DNA from 4 places in the Chimaeribacter sp. YP20170169 genome. Region 1 is predicted to be linked to each of the others. Evidence: predicted binding sites of a transcription regulator. Region 1 holds the regulator's gene; each other region holds the start of a gene.

Region 1 (5,553 bases):
CACCGTGGAGTAGAGCTTGTTGCCCTTGAAGGTGCGGCGGATGAAGAACGCGCCCAGTCGGCGGAAGATCGGGCCGGCTGGCCAGAAGTTCAGGTTGATGCCAGCCGCGATGTGCGGCGGCACCAGCCCCTGATGGTAGAGCACGTAGGAGAGCAGCAGGTAGTCCATGTGGCTGCGGTGGCAGGGCACGTAGACGATCTCCTGTCCATCCTGCGCCAGCTGGCGCACGCGATCGGCGTTGCTGACGTTGATGCCTTGGTAGAGGCGGTTCCACGTCCAGCTCAGGATACGGTCGGAGAGGCGCACCGTCTCGTAGGAGAAGTCCGCGGCAATCTCCTCCATCAGGGCGATGGCGTTCTGCCGCGCCTTGTCATGGGAGATCTTCTTGCTGCGCGCCTCATCTTCCACTGCCTTCTCAATCGCCTTGGAGGCCAGCAGCTTGTTGAACAGATCCTGACGGGCTGGCAGGCGCGGGCCAACGGCGGCCAGCCGCTGGCGGGCGAAGTGCATCCGCGCGACGCGCGCCAGCTTCTGCGCGATGGTCTTGTCGGTGCCGTGCTCGGTCGCCATGTAGCGCAGGGAGACGGTATTGGAGAAGCGCACAAAGCTGTCGCGCCCCAGCCACACCACGGCGAAAAACTTCTGGATGCCGTTGAGCAGCCGCAGGTGCGGCATCATCTGGCCATCCCCCTCGCGGCCCGGCGAGCGGCCGAACATCACCGAAACTGGCAGCATCTGGATGTCGAGCTGTGGGTTGTTGCGGTGCAGGTCGAGGTAGTCGTGGAACAGCTTGACCGACTCCTCCTGTGGGGTGTAATAGCGGAAGAAGCGTGGCCCCTGGCCGATGAACACATGGCTCGGCAGGTGGTGGCCGTCAATCTCCAGCGGAATTAATGGATCGGGCAGGTTCTGCGCCAGGCACTGCCGCCGCAGGGTCAGAAGGTCTGCCTTCGAATCATAGGGTAAAACGTAAAGTACCGGCCGGGTCGGATCCAGGCGGAGTTCCGTCACCGGATCGGCAGGTATCACCTTGCTTCTTACCAGCAATTTGAGCGGTAAGTTCAAAAGGGAGTAGTAAAGTTTGCGCCAACCTGACATAAAAATGTAAAGCCTCATATAAGCGATGCGCCGCAAGGATATCAGAAAGCCGGTTTGATATCTTTCGTCCCGAGTGGATGAATAGCCGCTAAAATATTGTTAATTCATCTTAAGGTGCAGAGCGTATGGCAAATCAAACAACCGGGTTAGTCCGTATCTATAAAGCGGCCGGTTATTCAGTAAAAGGACTGCTGGCAGCCTGGAAAAATGAGGCTGCGTTCCGACAAGAGGCCATGTTGGCCATCCCGGCCATCATCCTGGCGTTCTGGCTGGATGTGACCACCGTTGAGCGCATCCTGATGGTCGGGGCCATCGTGCTGGTGATGATCATTGAGATTATCAACAGCGCGATCGAGGCCATTGTCGACAGAATCGGGCCGGAGTTGCATCCGCTCTCGGGCCGCGCCAAGGATCTTGGCTCGGCGGCCGTTGCGTTGGCTATCATACTGACACTTTTCGTCTGGGCAATGGTGCTGCTGCCCCATTTGTCATAACTTGCGAAGATTTACGCAAAAGCGCACGGTAAACAGTGCAAAATGCACCAGAACCGGGGATTTTTCGCCTGTCAGGTTTTCAACTGCGCCGTAGCTGTATATACTCCCAGCAAGACTGTATAAACAACCAGGGGGCGGGATGAAAGCACTTACCACCAGACAGCAAGAGGTCTATGACCTCATTCGCGACCACATTTCCCAGACCGGCATGCCGCCGACGCGTGCCGAGATTGCGCAGCGCCTGGGTTTCCGCTCGCCTAACGCGGCAGAAGAGCACCTGAAGGCGCTGGCGCGCAAGGGTGTGATTGAGATTGTCTCCGGCGCCTCACGCGGCATCCGCCTGCTGATGGAAGAGGAGAACGGCCTGCCGCTGATTGGCCGCGTCGCCGCCGGCGAGCCGCTGCTGGCCCAGCAGCACATTGAGAGCCACTACCAGGTTGACCCGGCGATGTTCAAGCCGAGCGCCGACTTCCTGCTGCGCGTCAGCGGCATGTCGATGAAAGATATCGGCATTCTGGATGGCGACCTGCTGGCGGTGCACAAGACCCAGGATGCGCGCAACGGCCAGGTCGTGGTGGCGCGCATTGATGATGAAGTCACCGTCAAGCGCCTGAAAAAGCAGGGCAACATTGTGCACCTGCTGCCGGAAAACAAAGAGTTCACCCCGATCGTGGTTGACCTGCGCGAGCAGACCTTCTCTATTGAAGGGCTGGCCGTCGGCGTCATTCGCAACGGCGACTGGAGCTAACGGCATAGGGCGCAGTGCAGGAAGCGGCTGCGCCAGCCGGATACAGTCCTGAACTCCTGATAACGCCCCCTCGTGGGGCGTTGTCGTTTCTTCTCCCTGCCCGTGAGCGAACTGATGCCACTGATTGCCGCCCTACGGTTCGGCGAGACCGACCGCCAGCTCTGGCGTTTGGCGCTGCCGATGATCTTCTCCAACGTCACCGTCCCGCTGCTGGGGCTGGTGGACACCGCCGTCATCGGCCACCTCGACAGTCCAGACTACCTCGGCGGCGTCGCGGTTGGCGCGATGGCGACCAGCTTCCTGTTTATGCTGCTGCTGTTCCTGCGCATGAGCACCACCGGCATGACGGCGCAGGCGTTCGGCGCCCGCGATCCGGCGCGGCTGGCGCGGGCCTTTATACAGCCGCTGCTGCTGTCGGTTGCCGCAGGCCTGCTGATTTTGCTGTTCCGCCACCCGCTGATTGAACTGGCGCTGGGGCTGGTGGGCGGCCATGCCGCGGTGCTGGAGCAGGCGCGGCTGTTCCTTGAGATCCGCTGGCTCAGCGCGCCCGCCTCACTGGCGAATCTGGTGATCCTCGGCTGGCTGCTGGGGGTACAGCATGTGCGCGCACCGGTGCTGCTGCTGGTGATAGGCAACCTGCTGAACATTGTGCTCGACCTGTGGCTGGTGATGGGGCTGCACTGGGGCGTGCAGGGCGCGGCGTGGGCAACCGTCCTGTCGGAGTACGCCACCCTGCTGCTCGGGCTGTGGCTGGCAGCGCGCGTCATGCGGCGGCGCGGCATCAGCCGGGCAATGCTGGCACAGGGCTGGCGCGGCGATCTGCGGCGGCTGCTGGCGCTTAACCGCGACATCATGCTGCGCTCGCTGCTGCTGCAACTCTGTTTCGCCTCACTGACCATTCTGGGCGCGCGGCTGGGCAGTGAGACGGTGGCGGTTAACGCCCTGTTGATGAACCTGCTGACCTTTACCGCCTATGCGTTGGATGGCTTTGCCTACGCGGTGGAGGCGCACTCGGGGGAGGCGTATGGCGCGCGCAACCGCGGGCAGTTGCAGGCGGTGTGGCATGCCGCCTGCCGGCAGGCCGGGCTGGTGGCGCTGGCGTTCGCGGCGCTCTATGCGCTGTTTGGGACACAGATTGTCGCGGCGCTCACCTCGCTACCGGCGCTACATGCGCTGGCGCAGCACTATCTGGGCTGGCAGGTGCTGCTGCCGCTGGTGGGCGTCTGGTGCTACCTGTTGGATGGCATGTTTATCGGGGCGACGCGTGGCCGTGAGATGCGTAACAGCATGGCGGTGGCCGCCGCAGGCTATGGCTTGACCCTGTTAACGCTGCCCTGGCTGGGCAACCATGCGCTGTGGCTGGCGCTGACGGTGTTCCTGGCCCTGCGAGGCCTAGCGCTGGGCTGGATTTGGCGTCGCCACTGGCAACAGGATAGCTGGTTCCCGGCAGGCGCCTGACGCGCCGTCGGGGCTGGCGGGCGGACATTCGTTGTTACATCTGCTAAGCGTTATTATCACTTCACGTTACCGCCTGTTTTCCCGCTCTTTTTATGCGCCCCTGCGCCCGGTCGTGCCCGTTTTTCAGGTTAATCTGACTACAAAAGCGGGCAAATTCCGCATGACCCACTACAATTATTCATACGGCAGGCGCTGATGGCGCTACCCGAGCGGTAGCCCCGGAGCCGGGCATAATGCAGAGGATGTCGTTCTTATGCCCCGCAGGCTCCGTCCCTGCCTCAATGATCACACCGGCTATGGAGATGCCTCCATCAGCCTCATCTGAACCAAGGTTAGGTAAGGAGATTATGATGAATAACGATCAAGTAGGCGGTAACTGGAAACAGTTTAAAGGCAAAGTTAAAGAACAATGGGGCAAGCTGACTGATGATGATATGACCACCATCGAAGGCAAACGCGAACAGCTTGTCGGCAAAATCCAGGAGCGCTACGGCTACGAGAAAGACGCAGCCGAGAAAGAGGTGAAAACCTGGGAAGACAGCAACAAATACAAATGGTAACCCCGGCCATTTGAGAGGTTCCGGCTTACCGGCCTCATGGGTGATGCCACTCACCCCAGGTAAGCCGGCATTAAGAATCCAGGGCTCTTCCGCTGCTCCTACCCGATAAGCGAAGGTACGGATGATGCGGCACAAGGATGTGCCCTTTCTTATTTCCCCACCCTCTTAACGCTTCTTCACCACGATGCTATGGTCGTGGCCGCAGGCGTGCTTATCCTCACAGCTCTCCACTTCACGGCACGGCGTACAGAGACCGTGGGCCTCCACCACACTGTGGCGCATGGCAAAGCCCGTCTCCTGCGCCAGTTTCGCCAAGATCTCCTCAATGCCTTGGGTCGTCTGCTCGGTCACCTGGCCGCAGCGGTCGCAGATGAACAGCGCCGAAGCATGGGTCGGCTCCTCGAAGTGGTGGCAGAGCACGTAGCTGTTGGCGGACTCCACGCGGTGGATAAACCCCTGCTCCAGCAGGAAGTCGAGGGCGCGGTAGACCGTCGGTGGCTTGGCCTGTGGCTCAGACTGGCGCAGCAGATCCAGCAGGTCATAGGCGCTGATGGCACCGGGCTGCAACGCCATCAGGCGGAGCACTTCCAGCCGCTGCGGTGTCAGGCGCACGTTGCGCTGTTGGCACAAACGCTCAGCCTGAGCAAGGAGGGTGTCCTGAAGGGTGGTGGTCATGGCAATATTCCCGGCGCAAAAGAGAGAGGGATTTTACCACGTTTAGTGCAAATCGACGAATCTACCGGCAGATGGTGGCAGCCCGCGTGCGCAGTGGCCTGTTAAAATTGCCGGATCGCTGTACAATAGGGGTTTGCCTGCGGCACTGCGCCGCCGTGCCGCGCCTGTTGCTGACAGGCTATCTTTTATCAATTCCCCGGAACTGCCCGATCCTGCTATGACGACTTCACTCTCTGCCCCGGCCACCGCGCCCGGCGTGGCGCCGACCCGTCCGCCGCACACCTTCTCTGTCGCGCCGATGCTCGACTGGACCGATCGCCACTGCCGCTACTTCCACCGGCTGCTGAGCCGCCAGACGCTGCTCTACACCGAGATGGTGACCACCGGCGCGATCATCCACGGCAAGGGCGACTACCTGGCCTATAGCGAAGAGGAGCACCCGGTGGCGCTGCAACTGGGTGGCAGCGATCCGGCGGCGCTGGCGCACTGCGCCAAACTGGCGGAGCAGCGCGGCTATGAT
Region 2 (5,553 bases), 1.8 Mb from region 1:
CAAACGCCGGAATGTGGCGCTCGCCAGCGCGGCGCTCAATCTCTTTCCACGCGATGTTGCCCAGCCCGGCCACCGGGGCATCTGCCTTAAAATTGGACTCCTGTTCCGTCACCGCCAGCACCGCGCAGAGGTTGGCGGCGCTGGGTGTCAGTTGCTGGGCGCTGAAGGCGGCGACGATGTCGGTGGCCCAACCCTGCCGATCGGCGGCGGAGGGCGGCATCAACCGCACCACCTGCGCGCGCACCTCGGCCGGGCGCATGACCGGTGCCTCCGGGCTTTTTTTGCTGGTGCAGCCAGCCAGCGCCAGCAGGGCCGCCAGGCCCAGCAGGGGCCAGCGGCGAAGGGGGGTGGCTCGCAGGCCATTGGCTATGGTCAGTTCCATACGTTCCCTGTGTCGTCGGGGGGATGCGGCCGGTCTGGCGCGCGAAGATGTTGCCACGGTAACAAATCTCACCGGGTTCAACCACCCTCGCCCACCACCCTTGCCGCCCGCTTAAGCATTGGGCGCCGTTTACCGGTTACCGCGCGCTTTTAGCGCCATGAACTACAATTTTTCTTACTGGTTTGGCAAGCATGTGTGAGAGAGGAATAACATGAAACAGAAAAATGGCGCGATTGGCATTGCCCCCTACGGCGGTTCCGCTGGCGGTTGGGGCGCGCTGAAGGCGGTGGCAGACGCCATCCGTGGGCAGATGTCAGTGAAGCAGGATGTGATCGCCCTGTTCAAGGTCAACCAGCCGCAGGGGTTCGACTGCCCCGGCTGCGCCTGGCCCGATCCGCTCCACACCTCCTCGTTTGAGTTCTGTGAGAACGGCGCGAAGGCGGTCTCCTGGGAAGCGACCAAAAAGCGCGCCACCCCGGAGTTTTTCGCCGCGCACCCGGTGAAGGAGCTGTGGGAGCGCAATGACTTCAACCTGGAGAATGAGGGCCGTTTGACCCATCCGATGAAGTACCATGCCGAGAGCGACACCTATCAGGCCATCGAATGGGAGACCGCCTTCAGTGAGATTGGCGCGCTGATGCAGGGCTACGACGACCCGGACAGCGTGGAGTTCTACACCTCCGGCCGCGCCTCCAATGAGGCGGCGTTCCTCTACCAGCTGTTCGCACGCGAGTATGGCACCAACAACTTCCCCGACTGCTCGAACATGTGCCATGAGCCGACCAGCGTCGGCCTGCCAGTTTCGATTGGCGTCGGCAAGGGCACGGTGGAGCTAGAGGATTTCGACCACTGCGATCTGGTGCTGTGCATCGGCCACAACCCCGGCACCAACCACCCACGGATGCTCGGCACCCTGCGCGAGGTGGCGAAACGCGGCGGCACCATCATCGCCTTCAACCCGTTGCAGGAGCGCGGGCTGGAGCGCTTCACCTCACCGCAAAGCCCGCTGGAGATGCTGACCCTCAGCTCCACCCGCCTCTCCTCCACCTACTACAAGGTGCGGGTCGGCGGCGATGCGGCGATGGTCAAGGGGATCATGAAGTCCCTGCTGGCGCTGCATGACGAGGCACTGAGCAAGGGCGAACCGGGGGTGATTGATGAGGCATTCATCCGTGAGCACACCGAGGGCTTCGAGGCGTTGAAGGCGGATGTGCAGGCCACCGCTTGGGCTGACATTGAGCGCGTCTCCGGCCTGAGCCACAAGGACATCCTGCACGTCGCGCGGCTCTACGCCCGCGCCGAGCGCACCATCCTCTGCTACGGCATGGGCATCACCCAGCATCAATACGGCACTAAGAACGTGCAACAGCTGGCGAACCTGCTGCTGATGCGCGGCAACATCGGCAAAAAGGGCGCTGGCATCTGCCCGCTGCGCGGCCACTCCAACGTGCAGGGCGACCGCACGGTGGGCATCACCGAGATCCCTAATCAGGATCTGCTCGATGGCATCGAGCGCACCTTTGGCTTCAAGCCACCCACCAAGCATGGCCACGGCGCCATCGCCTCCATCCACGCCATGCGCGAGGGCAAGTCCAAGGCGCTGTTCTGCCTCGGCGGTAACCTGCCGGTGGCAATGCCCGACCCGGAAGTCTGCTTTGAGGCGATGCGCAAGCTCGATCTGGCGGTACATATGGCGACCAAACTCAACCGCTCCCACCTGGCGGTGGCCAAGCACACCTACCTGTTCCCGGTAATTGGCCGCACCGAGCGCGATACCCAGCGCTCCGGCGACCAGTCGGTGACGGTCGAGGACTCCATGTCGATGGTGCACGCCTCGCGCGGCTCGCTGGAGCCGGTTTCGCCGCACCTGCGCTCGGAACCCAATCTGGTGGCGGCGCTGGCGAAGGCTTCACTGCCCAACAGCGTGGTGCCGTGGGACAAGCTGGTGTCGGACTACCACTTTATCCGTGATGCCATCGAGTCAGTGTTCCCGGCCTTCAAGGATTACAACCAGCGCATCATGAAGCCCGGCGGTTTCCGGCTCTACAACGCCGCCTCGGAGCGCAAGTGGAACACCCCCTCCGGCAAGGCCAACTTTTTGGTGATGGAGGGGATCAACGAAGACCCACGCTCGGCGCAGGGGCATGAGCTGGTGCTGACCACCCTGCGCAGCCATGACCAGTACAACACCACGCTGTATGGCCTGAATGACCGCTACCGCGGCGTGACCGGCCGGCGTGACGTGCTGTTTATTAATGCGGATGAGGCGGAGAGCCGCCAGCTGCGGGTGGGCGACAAGGTGAACGTGATTGCGCTGGACGCCAACGGCCAGCCGTCGCCGGAGCGGCGCATGGATAACCTGACGGTGGTGGTGTATGACATGGCGCCCGGCTCGGTCGCCACCTACTACCCGGAGGGCAACGTGCTGGTGCCCCTCAACAGCCACGATGAGGAGAGCGGCATCCCGGCCTACAAAAACGTGCCAATCGCCCTTGAGCGCTGCGCCTGAGGCACGGCGCACATAGGCAGAGACGCAACGGGCGGCCCATGGGCCGCCCGTTTTTTCAGCGCAGGCCGCGCAACGTGTAGGTGACCACGCCGAACAGCTCCACTGAGTCCTCATCCTGTAGCACGATGCTGGGGAACGCCGGGTTCATCGGCTCCAGCCGCACCTGCGGATGCAGGCAGAGCCGCTTGACGGTGTACTCACCGGAGACTGCGGCGATCACGATGTCACCGTGGCGCGCCTCCAGGCTGCGGTCAACCACCAACAGCGATCCCTCGAAAATGCCGGCGTCCACCATCGACTCGCCCGTGGCGCGGACAAAATAGGTGGCGGCCGGGTGCGTCACGCACATCTCATTGAGATCGAGGCGTCGCGCAACGTAATCCTGGGCCGGGCTGGGGAAGCCCGCGGGCACGCTGTCCTGGAACAGCGGCGTCTCTGCCACCGGTGGTTCGGTCATGGCGCGATAAACGTCCATCACTTAACTCCATATATACTGGTTTTTTATACAGTATATGCATGACTTTAGCGCGAGGGAAAGGCTGGCAACCGTTTTTTTCGCCCAGCCTGTGCTGAATGCCGCGAAAATAGGCGGCATTTCGCCAAGCGAGACGGCAAACTACCCCTATCTCCCCCTGAAAGAAGAGGCACCGATGCTGCGCACCATGACCCCAACCGAGTTTGACCAGTGGGCAATCTATTTTGTCGCGGACTACGCCGAGGATCTGCAAGCCAACTATGGCTATGCGGCGGAGCGGGCGCAGGCAGAGGCGCGCCACGCCCTGACCAGCGTGCTGCCCCACGGCATCGCCACCGCGCACCAGCAGCTGCTGACGCTGGAGGAAGCCGGGGCGGTGGTCGGCTATCTCTGGTATCAGCAGAATGAGACCAACGCCTTTATCATGGACTTTATGGTGCTGCCGCACTGCCGTGGGCAGGGGCATGGCCGCCGGGCACTGGCAGAACTGGAGGCACACCTGCGGGCGGCGGGCGTGGCGGAGATGCGCCTGCGGGTGGCAGCAGACAACCCGCGTGCGCGCCACCTGTATGAGGCGTGCGACTTCCAGCTGACGGGCTATAACATGAGTAAACGGCTGTAAACACAGCCCTTGTTGCGTGCGGCAGCGCCAGTCCACCGGATTAAATCGGGGGAATTTTGTTTATTGCAGACTTTTGGAATTTATTTGTCATTACTTGTTGTCTTTTTTAAAGAAATGTCTGTAATGAGGAGTTCACAGCCCTTAAGGTATCGCTCATGTCTACCCCCTCAAGTCAGGATGAACAGCAACGCTTGCAGGCACTGAAAGAGCTGCAAATCCTTGACATGTCGCAAGACGAAATCCTTAACAAAATCACCAGCCTGACCTGCAAGCTGCTCGACATGCCCACCAGTCTGGTGACCCTGATCACCGCCGACCGGCAGTTGATCAAGGCCAAGACCAACTTCCCGTTGGATGAGACCGACAAAGAGGACGCCTTCTGCCTCCACACCCTGAACCATGACGGGGTACTGGTCTGCCCGGACACCCAACTCGACGCGCGTTTCCGCCACCTGCCGCTGGCGAATGCGGCCCAGCCGCTGCGCTTCTATGCGGGTGCGCCGCTGAATACCGCCAGTGGGGTCGCCATCGGCAGCCTGTGCGTGATTGACTACCAGCCGCGCGCGTTCACGCCGGCGCAGTGTCGCACGTTGCAGGAGATGGCGACGGTGGTGATGGCGCTGTTGCAGTCGCGCAGTGCTATCGGGCTGGTGGATGGGGTGACCTGCCTCCCCAACCGCCAGCGGCTGATTGAGGATCTGCGCGAGCTCAATGGCGCGCCAGCGCAGGGGGTGCTGATTCTGGTGGACTGCATCGAGATCACCTACGCCTACGAGATGGGGCGTTCGCTGGGCCTGCCGGTGCTGGAGCAGATGCTGCGTGACATTGGCCACTACCTGCGCAAGACGTTCGACTTCCGTGAAAAGCTCTACTGCGTCGCCACTGGCCGCTTTGCCCTGTGGGTGCCAGCCGCGCACCGGGAGGCAGTGCTGGAGACGCTGCTGCACTGCGTTGACACCATTCAGGGCGCGCTGACGCTGCCGGTGCCGATCCGGCTGGAGCCGCATATCGGCTACGTGGATTTCTCGCTGCCGGTGCAAGACCCGCAACGGGTGCTGCGGCAGGCGATGAGCGCGCTGCATGACGCCATCAACCAGTATGAGCGCGTGCTGCCCTACCAGAAGGAGACCGATCTGGCGCAGCGCATGGCCTTCCGCCTGCTGAGCGATCTGGTGGAGTGCCTTGACCGCGACACTGGCCTCTATCTGGTCTACCAGCCGAAATTTGATGTGCAGAGCGGCCAGGCGGTCGGGGCCGAGGCGTTGCTGCGCTGGCAGCACCCGGAGTTTGGCGCGCTCTCCCCGGCGCAGTTCGTGCCGCTGGCGGAGAACACCACCCTGATTCGCCCGCTGACCGAGTGGGTGATTGGTCAGGCGCTGCGGCAGATCCGCCAGTGGCGCGATTTGGGCATCACCCTGCCGGTGGCGGTCAACGTGGCGGTCAGCAACTTTGGCGAGCCGGACTTTGTCGAGCGGCTGCTGGCGCAACTGGCGCGCCACGACCTGACGCCGGCCGATCTGGAGCTGGAGTGTCTGGAGACGCAGAGGATCCTCGACTGCCCGGTG
Region 3 (5,553 bases), 1.1 Mb from region 1:
CCTCGAGGCTGGTGACCATTGGCAGCAGGATGCCAAGGTTGCCGGTGGCGGCATTGGCGCGCAGCATCGCCCGCACCTGAATCAGGAAGATCTCCGGCTGGTCAAGGGTGACGCGGATGCCGCGCCAGCCAAGGCAGGGGTTCTCCTCGCTGATGGGCATGTAGGGCAGTTGCTTGTCCGCGCCGATGTCCAGCGTGCGCAGCGTCACTGGCCGCTGTGGGAAGATCTGTAACATCCCCTGGTACTGCGCCACCTGCTCCTCCTCGGAGGGGAAGCCGCCCTGGAGCATGAAGGGGATCTCGGTGCGGTAGAGGCCGATGCCATCCACCCGGCTGCCGAACAATTTTTCATGGTCGGCGCTCAGGCCAGCGTTCAGCAGGGTGTGGATGCGCTCGCCGCTCTGCAACTGCGCGGGCTGCTCTACGTCATCCTCGGCGCGCTGGCTCAGCTCCTGCTCCTCGCTGATCAGCCGCTGGTACTCCTGCACCAGCACCGGTTCCGGGTCAATCAGCAGCTCGCCGCGGTAGCCATCGACAATCAGCAGCCGCTGGTTGAGCAGCGAGGGCTGGATGTCCGCGCCCATTATCGTCGGCACGCCCATCGCCCGCACCAGAATGGCCGCGTGCGAGTTGGCCGCGCCGTCGCGCACCACCACGCCAGCGAGGCGATCGGCGGGCAGTTCGGCCAGCAGGGTGGCGGTCAGCTCGTCGGCCACCAGCACGAAACGCGCCGGCCACTCGACGTCGCCCTGCACGCTGTCATCAAGGTGGAACAGCAGCCGCTGGCCGAGGGCGCGCAGGTCACTGGCGCGCTCGCGCATGTAGGCGTCCTGCAAACTGGCGAACTGGGCGGCGAAGTGCTCCACCACCTTTTTCACCGCCCACTCCGCCACCGAGCCGCCATCCACCTCAAAGTAAAGTTCGCGCTTCAGGCGGGCGTCGTTGAGCAGGTGGGAGTAGAGGTCAAAGATCGCCGCGCTCTCTTTCTGCGCGCTGGCGGTGAAGCGCTTGCTGAAGCGGCGGAACTCGGCGCCCGCCTCCTCCAGCGCGCGCGTCAGGCGTTCGCGCTCGCGGGTACTGTCGAGGGAGGAGGCCATGTAGACCAGATCCAGCGAGGGCTGCGAACTGTCCTGCCAGCCGGTGCCAATGGCTACGCCCGGCGAGGCGGGCAGCGCCTTGACGCGCGTCTGGCGGAAGCGGCCAAACAGCACATTGAGCTGCGCCTGCGTCAGGAAGCCGGCCACCTGCGTCGCCAGCGTGACCATAAAGGACTCTTCGCTCTCGTCAAACTGGCGATGCTCGCGCTGCTGCACCACCAGCACGCCGAGCAGCTGGCGGCGATGGATGATCGGCACGCCAAGGAAGGCGCGGAAGCGCTCCTCTTTGACCTGCGGGATATATTTGAAACTGGGGTGGCTGTGGGCGTCAGCGAGGTTGATGGGTTCGGCCAGCCGGCCAACCAGCCCGACGATCCCTTCGTCAAAGGCCAGCGCCACCTGGCGGCCGCGCGGCTTTTTCAGGCCGCGCGTTGCCATCAGGTAGAAGCAGCGGCGATCGTTGTCTGCCAGATAGATGGAGCAGACTTCCGTGCTCATCGCCTGGCAGGTCTCATTCACCAGCAAATCCAGCGCCTCGTTCAGGCTGGTGGCTGCGGCGACCTTCTCAACAATTTCTCGCAAACGCGTGAGCATAATCTGCGTGACTTAACCTCTTTTACGACGGTAAGCGGGAGGTGAGCGAGGCGGGCTGAGCGCCTGCATCGGCATCACGGTAGTGGAAAACTCTTTCATCACGCGCCGGTAGACGTCACGTTTAAAGGAGACGACCTGGCGCACCGGATACCAGAAGCTGACCCAGCGCCAGCCGTCAAACTCCGGCGTGCTGCTGCGCTGCATATTGATATCCGCATCGTCGCACATGAGCTGCAAGAGAAACCATTTTTGCTTCTGGCCGATACATACCGGCTTTGTGTCCCAACGCACCAAACGTTTTGGCAATTTATAGCGCAACCAGTTGCGGGTTGAGGCCAGGATGCGGACATCCTTGCGGTTCAGTCCCACTTCTTCAAACAGTTCACGGTACATCGCCTGCTCGGCGGTCTCACCGGGGTTGATTCCCCCCTGGGGAAACTGCCAGGAGTGCTGACCGTAACGACGGGCCCATAATACCTGCCCCTGCCGATTACAGATTACGATACCAACATTCGGGCGGTAGCCATCATCATCGATCACCGGACTACCTCAAATAAGCGTAAATGCATATGTCTTGATTGTTTCACACTCCCAACAGGCGGTAAACCACTGCTTCACGGCCCGCCGCACGGAATAACATTGAGTTAACCCACAGCTTGCTGCCAAGTTATAAACATATACCCAGATCGAGGGGCCATTTTATTCACTTTTTCTGTGGATATCTTTGTGCAGAAGTGGCAAACCGGGTAAAATAGGGGCAGGCAGTGGATAAAAACCCCCATAGGAGCTATCGGCATATTCCTATTTAAAACAGCGCTATAACCCAATAACGCCGGGCTGGCTGGCAATGATAATGTGATCAATATCACCTTATGATGTTAATATGTCCAAATAGTGACCAATGTCGCTTTTATCCACAGATAACGCCAATTTATTGGGCATAAAAAGAGTAAAACCGGCAAAAACGCCTAGAGTCAAGGCTGTAAATGGAACCAGTTATGTGCTTTGCTCGCTCTTATCCAAAAAATCTGTGGATAACCTGGTGCAAGATCCGGTTTAAGGCAGTGATCAGGCGGTGAAAAAAAGCGGCCCGATTGAGAAATGCCTGCTAAGGGCCGGGAAAATCCCCAGACAAATCATGCTATTATTTCCAATGTGCCGCCACGTGCCTGACCTGCCAAAAAAGGGCGCGCGCGACTGTATGTTTTTCAACCAACCGTGAGTGACTACCATGAGCCTTTCGCCTCTGCCCCCGCCAAATGATTGTGAGGAACTGCTGCAACGCGCGCAGGCACTGGCTGGCCAGTCGCTGGGCGAGCTGGCGGCGCGGGCGGGCATCGCCATCCCGGCTAACCTCAAGCGCGACAAGGGGTGGGTCGGCATGTTGCTGGAGTTCTACCTCGGCGCGACGGCCGGCAGCAAGGCCGAGCGAGACTTCCCGGCGCTCGGCGTGGAGCTGAAAACCATCCCGATTGATGCCGCGGGCAAACCGCTGGAGACCACCTTCGTCTGCGTCGCGCCGCTGACCGGCAACAGCGGCATCAGCTGGGAGCGCAGCCACGTGCGCCACAAGCTGGCGCGGGTGCTCTGGGTGCCGGTGGAGGGCGAGCGCCAGTTGCCGCTGGCGGCGCGGCGCATCGGCGCACCACTGCTCTGGTCGCCCAGCCCGGAGGAGGAGGCGCAGTTGCGCTGCGACTGGGAGGAGCTGATGGACATGATTGTGCTGGGCAAGGTGGAGAGCATCACCGCCCGCCACGGCGAGGTGCTGCAACTGCGGCCCAAGGCGGCCAACAGCAAGGCGCTGACCGAGGCGATTGGCGATCGCGGCCAGCCGATCCTGACCCTGCCACGCGGCTTCTATCTGAAAAAACCCTTCACCGCCGCCCTGCTGGCGCGCCACTTCCTGCTGTAGTTCTTTCATTTTCCTGATTGAGGGCCGGACGGCAAAATTCGGATTTTTAGAGGTGATTTTACCTTGCTTTATATGGCAGTTTGCTACGCTTAAAACGTCCCCCTCTTCGTCGATTATCAAGGAAAACATCATGAAAACATGGGCTATCGCTGTATCGGCGCTGATCGTCGCGTGCACACTCACCGGGTGCGCCAGCGACTATGTGATTGCCACAAAAGATGGCAATATGATCCTGACCCAGGGTAAACCGGCAATTGACAAGGAAACTGGCCTCATCAGCTATACCGATGAGCAGGGCAACCAGCGCCAGATCAACGCCGATAACGTCAACCAAATGATTGAACGCTAACCCGTTACTCCTCCCTCCCGGCCAGTCAGCCTGCGCCGGGAGCGCGACCACCCGTGGCGCCCCGCTCCGCTTCCTCACCGGTATACAATCAGGCACCGCACTTGTGCGCGCAGAGAAAAACGTGTTAATGAGTCAATGACAAGCGATAACGTCGATAACGGCGCATTTTTCAGTCTCCATTCTCAACACTAAGGAAAACCGGCTATGCACTATCACCGTATCCCCCACAGTTCTTTGGAAGTGAGCGTACTGGGACTGGGCACCATGACGTTTGGTGAGCAGAACAGCGAAGCCGAGGCCCACCAGCAGCTGGACTATGCCCTCTCCGCCGGGATCAACTTGATTGACACCGCCGAGATGTACCCGGTGCCGCCGCGCCCAGAGACACAGGGCCTGACCGAGAGCTATATCGGCAGCTGGCTGAAGGCGCGCGGCTGCCGTGAGAAGGTGGTGCTGGCCAGCAAGGTCGCCGGGCCGTCACGCGGCAGCGACGCCGCCATCCGCCCGGATCAGGCGCTGGATCGCAAAAACATCCGCAATGCGCTGGACGCCAGCCTGAAGCGCCTGAACACCGACTACCTCGATCTCTACCAGCTACACTGGCCGCAGCGCCAGACCAACTGCTTCGGCAAGCTGAACTACCGCTATGAAGATGACAAACCGGCGGTGACGCTGCTGGAGACGCTGGAGGCGCTGAATGAGCAGGTGCGCGCGGGCAAGATCCGCTACATCGGTGTCTCCAACGAGACGCCGTGGGGGGTAATGCGCTACCTGCAACTGGCGGAGAAGCATGACCTGCCGCGCATCGTCTCGATCCAGAACCCCTACAGCCTACTGAACCGCAGCTTTGAGGTGGGGTTGGCGGAGATCAGCCACCATGAGGGCGTGGAGCTGCTGGCCTACTCCAGCTTGGCGTTCGGCACGCTGAGCGGCAAGTACCTGAATGGCGCGAAGCCAGCTGGCGCGCGCAATACGTTGTTCAGCCGCTTCACCCGTTACAGCGGTGAGCACACCGAGCAGGCGATCGCCGAGTATGTGGCGCTGGCCAAACACCACGGCCTCGATCCGAGCCAGATGGCGCTGGCCTTCGTGCGCCAGCAGCCGTTCGTCGCCAGCACGCTGCTGGGCGCGACCAACCTGGAGCAGCTGAAGACCAACATCGACAGCCAGGATCTGGTGCTGGATGAGGAGGTGTTGCAGGCGCTGGAGGCGATCCACCGCCACTTCACTTTCCCGGCTCCCTAAGGCCAAAAAAACAGGGCGGAGAGTCCGCCCTGTTGCATTACCGGGTGGGCGCGCGCCGCGCCTGCCAGATCCATAGCCCGCCAATCGCCACCACAAACACCACGCCAAAACCGATGCCGATGCCAATCACCGGCGCGCCCAGCTTCACCACCAGCGAGTAAAGGCCCAGCATCAGCAGCATTGCGCTGTTCTCACCGAGGTTCTGTACCGCAATCGCGTTGCCCGCGCCGACGGTCAGCTTGCCGCGCACCTGCAACAGCGCATTGAGCGGCACCACAAAGAAGCCGCCGAGCGCGCCAATCACTACCAGCACCACGCCCGCCCCCACCAGCTGGTGCTGGAGGGCGAACAGCACCA
Region 4 (5,553 bases), 520 kb from region 1:
TCATGCCCACCGGCTACCAAGAGGCTGTCATGTACCAGGATTTGATCCGTAGTGAACTGAACGAAGCTGCTGAAACTTTGAACAAATTTCTCAGTGATGAGGCCAATCTCGCGGCCATCCAACAGGCGGCGGTGCTGCTGGCGGACGCCTTTAAGTCCGGCGGCAAGGTGCTCTCCTGCGGCAACGGCGGCTCCCACTGCGACGCCATGCACTTCGCCGAGGAGCTGACCGGCCGCTACCGCGAAAACCGCCCCGGCTACCCGGCGATTGCCATCTCCGATGTCAGCCACCTCTCCTGCGTCAGCAACGATTTCGGCTACGATTTCGTCTTCTCCCGCTTTATTGAGGCGGTCGGCCAAAGCGGCGACGTGCTGCTTGGCATCTCCACCTCCGGCAACTCCGGCAACGTCATCAAGGCGGTGGCGGCGGCGCGCGCCAAGGGGATGAAGGTCATCACCCTGACCGGCAAGGATGGCGGCCAGATGGCCGGCAGCGCCGATGTCGAGATCCGCGTGCCGCACTTTGGCTATGCCGACCGCATTCAGGAGATCCACATCAAGGTGATCCACATCCTGATCCAGTTGATTGAGAAAGAGATGGTGCGCGGCTAACAGGCCAACGCAGGGGAGGAGAGGCGATGTGTGAACTGCTCGGGATGAGTGCCAATGTGCCCACGGATATCTGCTTCAGCTTTACCGGGCTGGTGCAGCGCGGCGGCCGCACTGGCCCGCACAAGGATGGCTGGGGCATCACCTTTTATGAGGGGCTGGGCTGCCGTACCTTCAAGGATCCGCAGCCGAGCTACAACTCCCCGATTGCCCGACTGGTGCAGGAGTACCCGATCAAATCCTGCGCCGTGGTCTCCCACATCCGTCAGGCCAACCGGGGCGAGGTGGCGCTGGAGAATACCCACCCCTTCACCCGTGAGCTGTGGGGGCGCAACTGGACGTTCGCCCACAACGGCCAGCTCAAGGGGCATCGCCAGCTGGAGAGCGGGACGCTGCGGCCGATTGGCCAGACGGACAGCGAGCACGCCTTCTGCTGGCTGCTGCACCAACTGACGCAGCGCTACCCGCGCACCCCCGGCAACTGGCCCGCAGTGTTCCGCTATATCGCGACGCTGGCGGATCAGCTACGGCAGAAGGGGGTGTTCAATATGCTGCTGTCGGATGGGCGCTTCGTGATGGCCTACTGCTCCACCAACCTGCACTGGATCACGCGCCGCGCGCCCTTTGGCAAGGCGACGTTGCTGGATCAGGATGTGGAGATCGATTTTCAGCAGCAGACCACGCCAAATGATGTGGTGACGGTGATCGCCACCCAGCCGCTGACCGGCAACGAAACCTGGCACAAGATTGCGCCAGGTGAGTTCGCGCTATTTTGTCTCGGTGAACGCATACTCTGAGATGTTCTGCGTGCCGATAATCGCCGGGTGCACCACGTACTGACCATTATCGACCGTGATGGTCGGCGGCAGGTGCTTCTCGTTGAAGTAGCGGTAGCCCGGTTGCAGGCCGCGCCAGAAGTTGTAGTAGGTGGAGAAGCGGTGGCGTTGCAGGTTGGCGTCCGTCATGCGGAACGGGTAGATGGCGATATCCACCTTCACCTGGCCATAGTGCAGCGCGGCCTGGACATAGGTGAAGATCTCATCCATGTAGGCGTTGGTCATCGCGTAGCAGCCAATCGAACGGCAATCGCCGTGGATCATCAAGTAGTTACCAGAGTAGCCCTGCGCCCGGTCATAGGCGTTCGGGTAGCCAATATTGATGGCGCGATAGAAACGGCTGTCTGGCTTCAGGTGGCGGATGTCAACGCTGTAGAACCCCTCCGGGCTTTTGAAATCCCCTTCACGCCGTTTCGGCCCCAGCCCACCCGAGAAATTACAGATGCGATAGGCGCCCAGCAGACGGTACTCATTGCCCATCTTGCCGTATAACTCCAGCAGGCGCTCCTCTTTGAAAATTTGAATATAGACCGGTGTACCCAATAATTGCTGTTTAATATTTTGCTTAACGGGCACCAACTCACTGGCGGAGCTGGGGGTGACCCAAGGCAAACAGAGAAACATCGCAAGCATCAGCGCGATTTTGCCCATTATCATTCCTGCTTTATAAATGTTGAACTGCCGAAGGCGAACGCCCCGGCATTGGCACTGCCTGACCCAATGTGGGAGGCAGCCCCATCTTAATGGTGATTAAATAATTAGCAATGGGGCATAAATACTATTTTTGTGGCCGATCGCGATTAATAGAAAAATAGCGCGGCCACCGAGTGGTGGCCGCTCAAAATAACAGCAATAGCAAAAAGTCAGGTGCGGGGCGCGAGGGTGGCAGGCGAGTCAACCAGTACGCCATCCGCACCGAGCGCCTGCGCCTGCTGGTACTCCTCCGGCGTATTGACGCCAAACAGGATGATGTGCGCCGCGCCCTGACGGCGGAAGCACGCCATCGCCTCGTTGTCCCAGACCAGCGTAGAAGCGGAGCGCGCCTCGCCAAGGGTGTACTTCTCCACCACCTCGACCTTGCGTTTCAGCTCCAGCCCATACCAGCGCTCGTCCGCTGGCGTGGCCGGTAGGGTGCACTGGTGCGCCATCGTGACGTTCGCCAGCACGGTGCGCGTCAGGTCGCGGCTCGCAAAGCGCGCCACCTCTGGCGGCAGGGCGGCCAGATAGCGGCTGTCAGTGCTGTAGACGCGGGTGCGCGTCAGGCTGTTGCTCTCATGCAGCACCGCCGCCAGTGCGCCAGCCAGCGCGGCCGGCTCAGCGTCCGGGGATTTGAGGTCAATATAGAAGAAGAGATCCGGGTAGCGGAACAGGGTGGCCGCCAGCGTCGGGATGCCCACCCCCTTGCCGCGCCACGGGTGCGTTTCGCCCTTGCCAAAGGCCCAACCGGCGTCCACCTGCGCCAGCTCCGCCGCCGTGTGCGCCGAAACCGGGCCACTGGCCGGGGTCAGGGCACTGAGATCGGAGGGACGGTAGAGCACCGGCACCCCATCCTTGGCGAGTTGCACCGTGATCCAGATGGCCTCCGCGCCATTTTTCCGTGCCAGATCAATGGCGGCAAAGGTGTTTTCCGGCGCGTCGCCGGTGCCGCCGCGGTGGGCGATCAACTGGGGCCGCTGGCCTTGTGCCGGTGGGGCGTCCGCCGCGCCAGCGACAGACGCGCCAATTAACAGTGAGGCGGCCAACAACATGAGTTTGGGTGTGGTCATGATCCTGTCCTTCATCCTTAAGTAGAGGGAAGCGCCCGGTTGCCGGGCGCGCCGCCATGATTACGCCACGCCTTGGCAATAAAAGCCAAATAATCTACCGTTTTTCAATGACATATATATGACAGCAATGGGCTTTACCCAAATCATCCATCGCATCCATGCTTTTCGGCCGATGGGTTGAGCCGGGGCTGCCTGCGCCTGTATACTTATACAGGGAGGGATTATGCGCAAAATCATTCATGTCGATATGGACTGCTTCTACGCGGCGGTTGAGATGCGTGACGACCCGAGCCTGCGCGACATCCCGATCGCCATCGGCGGCAGCTCTGACCGGCGTGGGGTAATCAGCACTGCCAACTACCCGGCGCGCAAATATGGCGTGCACAGCGCGATGTCCACTGCGATGGCGCTGAAACTCTGCCCGCACCTGAAAGTGGTGCCGGGCCGGATGGCGGTCTACAAGGAGACCTCCGAGCATATCCGTGGCATCTTCGCCCGCTACACGCCGCTGATTGAGCCGCTCTCCTTGGATGAGGCCTATCTGGACGTCACTGACTCCCCGCAGTGCCGTGGCTCGGCCACCCTGATTGCCCAGGAGATCCGCCAGTCCATCGAGCAGGAGCTGCAACTCACCGCCTCCGCTGGCATCGCGCCGGTGAAGTTTCTGGCTAAAATCGCCTCTGACCTCAACAAGCCCAACGGCCAGTACGTCATTCCGCCAGCCGGGGTGGCGACCTTTTTGCAGACGCTGCCGCTCAAGAAGATCCCCGGCGTCGGCAAGGTGACGGCGGCGAAGCTGGAGGAGCTGGGGCTGGTGACCTGCGCCGACGTGCAGCGCTATGACCTGGCGGAGCTGCTCAAGCGCTTTGGCAAATTTGGCCACGCGCTGTGGGAGCGCAGCCACGGCATTGATGAGCGCGACGTCTCCGCCGATCGCCTGCGCAAGTCGGTGGGGGTCGAAACCACGCTGGCGAATGATATCCACCAGTGGGAGGCGTGCGAGGCGCTGATCCGCGAGCGGCTCTACCCGGAGCTGGAGACGCGGCTGCGGCGGGTACGGCCCGATTTGCAGATTGCGCGCCAGGGGGTGAAGCTGAAGTTCCACGACTTCCAGCAGACCACGCAGGAGCACGTCTGGCCGTCGCTGAATTTGCCGGATCTGCTCTCGGTGGCGCAGCAGGCGTGGGAGCAGCGGCGCGCCGGGCGCGGGGTGCGGCTGGTGGGGCTGCATGTGACGCTGCTGGATCCGCAACTGGAGCGGCAACTGCTACTGCCGTGGGACGAGGGCGGCTAGGGCAAAAAAAAGGCGAAGCCGCAGCTTCGCCTGAGGGGAGGGGGGACGTTACGCCTTCGCCGGAATCGCCTTCAGCAGGGCGGTCAGCAGCTGCCAGTAGAGGCCGACGCTGCCGATGTGCACCTGCTCATCCGGGGAGTGCGGGCCAGTGATGGTCGGCCCGATGGAGACCATGTCCATCTCCGGGTAAGGCTTCTTGAACAGGCCGCACTCGAGGCCCGCGTGGATCACCTGGATGTTCGGCGTTTTGCCAAACAGCGAGTGGTAGGTCTCACGCACCAGTTGCATCACTGGCGAGTGCGGGTCTGGCTGCCAGCCAGGGTAGCCGCCCTTCGGCGCGGTGGTGGCCCCAGCCAGCTGGCCGAGCGCGGTCAGGATGCCGACCACATCATCCTTGCCGCTGTCGATCAGCGAACGGATCAGGCAATTCACCACCACTTCGTCAGCGTTCATGGTCACCACGCCGAGGTTCAGCGAGGTCTCAACCACGCCCGGCACCGCGTCGCTCATGCGGATCACGCCGTTCGGTGTGGCGTTCAGCAGCGCCAGCAGACGCTCCTGGCTCGCTTTGTCCAGCGCCAGCGCGCTGCTCTCGCTCTCTTCCAGCTGCACCACCAGCTTCTTCTCTTTCGCTGACAGTTCATTTTGCAGCGTCGCCTGATACTCGCTCACCAGCGATTTCAGCGCATCCACGTTGACCGCCGGCACCGCCAGGGTGGCGAAGGCTTCACGCGGGATGGCGTTGCGCAGGGTGCCGCCGTTCAGGTCGAGCACACGCAGGCCGAGCGCCGCGGCGTGCTCAAACAGGAAGCGCGCCAGCAGCTTGTTGGCGTTGCCGAGGCCGTGGTGGATATCCGCGCCAGAGTGGCCGCCCTTCAGCCCCTTGATCGCCAGCTTCAGCACGCTGTAGCCGCTGGCCAGCGCCTCGCGTTGCAGCGTCAGGGTGGTGGTGAAGTCAATGCCACCGGCGCAACCCATGTAGATCTCACCCTCCTCCTCGGAGTCGGTGTTGATCAGGATCTCGCCCTGCAACCAGTTCGGCTGGAGGC

Evidence for each region. The regulator LexA, encoded in region 1, represses DNA repair genes until DNA is damaged. The targets are predictions, from matches to a motif close to TNCTGTATGTACATACAGNA.
Region 2: a site for LexA is predicted at 3,383-3,402, ahead of umuD (translesion error-prone DNA polymerase V autoproteolytic subunit). Genes of this name have one in related genera too.
Region 3: a site for LexA is predicted at 2,886-2,905, ahead of mutH (DNA mismatch repair endonuclease MutH). Genes of this name have one in related genera too.
Region 4: a site for LexA is predicted at 3,407-3,426, ahead of dinB (DNA polymerase IV). Genes of this name have one in related genera too.

Annotation. Positions count from the first base shown of each region.
Region 1 is NZ_CP176824.1:3,515,954-3,521,506, reverse strand. It holds gene plsB (glycerol-3-phosphate 1-O-acyltransferase PlsB) at 1-1,098, opposite strand, end outside; gene ACK3SD_RS16045 (diacylglycerol kinase) at 1,224-1,592, shown strand; gene lexA (transcriptional repressor LexA) at 1,732-2,340, shown strand; gene dinF (MATE family efflux transporter DinF) at 2,455-3,798, shown strand; gene ACK3SD_RS16030 (CsbD family protein) at 4,149-4,358, shown strand; gene zur (zinc uptake transcriptional repressor Zur) at 4,524-5,033, opposite strand; gene dusA (tRNA dihydrouridine(20/20a) synthase DusA) at 5,332-5,553, shown strand, end outside.
Region 2 is NZ_CP176824.1:1,448,169-1,453,721, reverse strand. It holds gene ACK3SD_RS06410 (DUF1615 domain-containing protein) at 1-382, opposite strand, end outside; gene ACK3SD_RS06405 (FdhF/YdeP family oxidoreductase) at 594-2,891, shown strand; gene umuD (translesion error-prone DNA polymerase V autoproteolytic subunit) at 2,947-3,366, opposite strand; gene ACK3SD_RS06395 (N-acetyltransferase family protein) at 3,542-3,988, shown strand; gene ACK3SD_RS06390 (sensor domain-containing diguanylate cyclase) at 4,144-5,553, shown strand, end outside.
Region 3 is NZ_CP176824.1:741,834-747,386, reverse strand. It holds gene ptsP (phosphoenolpyruvate--protein phosphotransferase) at 1-1,690, opposite strand, end outside; gene rppH (RNA pyrophosphohydrolase) at 1,703-2,230, opposite strand; gene mutH (DNA mismatch repair endonuclease MutH) at 2,922-3,602, shown strand; gene ACK3SD_RS03370 (YgdI/YgdR family lipoprotein) at 3,733-3,951, shown strand; gene ACK3SD_RS03365 (NADP(H)-dependent aldo-keto reductase) at 4,156-5,196, shown strand; gene lplT (lysophospholipid transporter LplT) at 5,234-5,553, opposite strand, start outside.
Region 4 is NZ_CP176824.1:2,996,024-3,001,576, reverse strand. It holds gene lpcA (D-sedoheptulose 7-phosphate isomerase) at 30-611, shown strand; gene ACK3SD_RS13720 (class II glutamine amidotransferase) at 638-1,405, shown strand; gene dpaA (peptidoglycan meso-diaminopimelic acid protein amidase) at 1,376-2,095, opposite strand; gene ACK3SD_RS13710 (glycerophosphodiester phosphodiesterase family protein) at 2,308-3,210, opposite strand; gene dinB (DNA polymerase IV) at 3,434-4,504, shown strand; gene pepD (beta-Ala-His dipeptidase) at 4,553-5,553, opposite strand, start outside.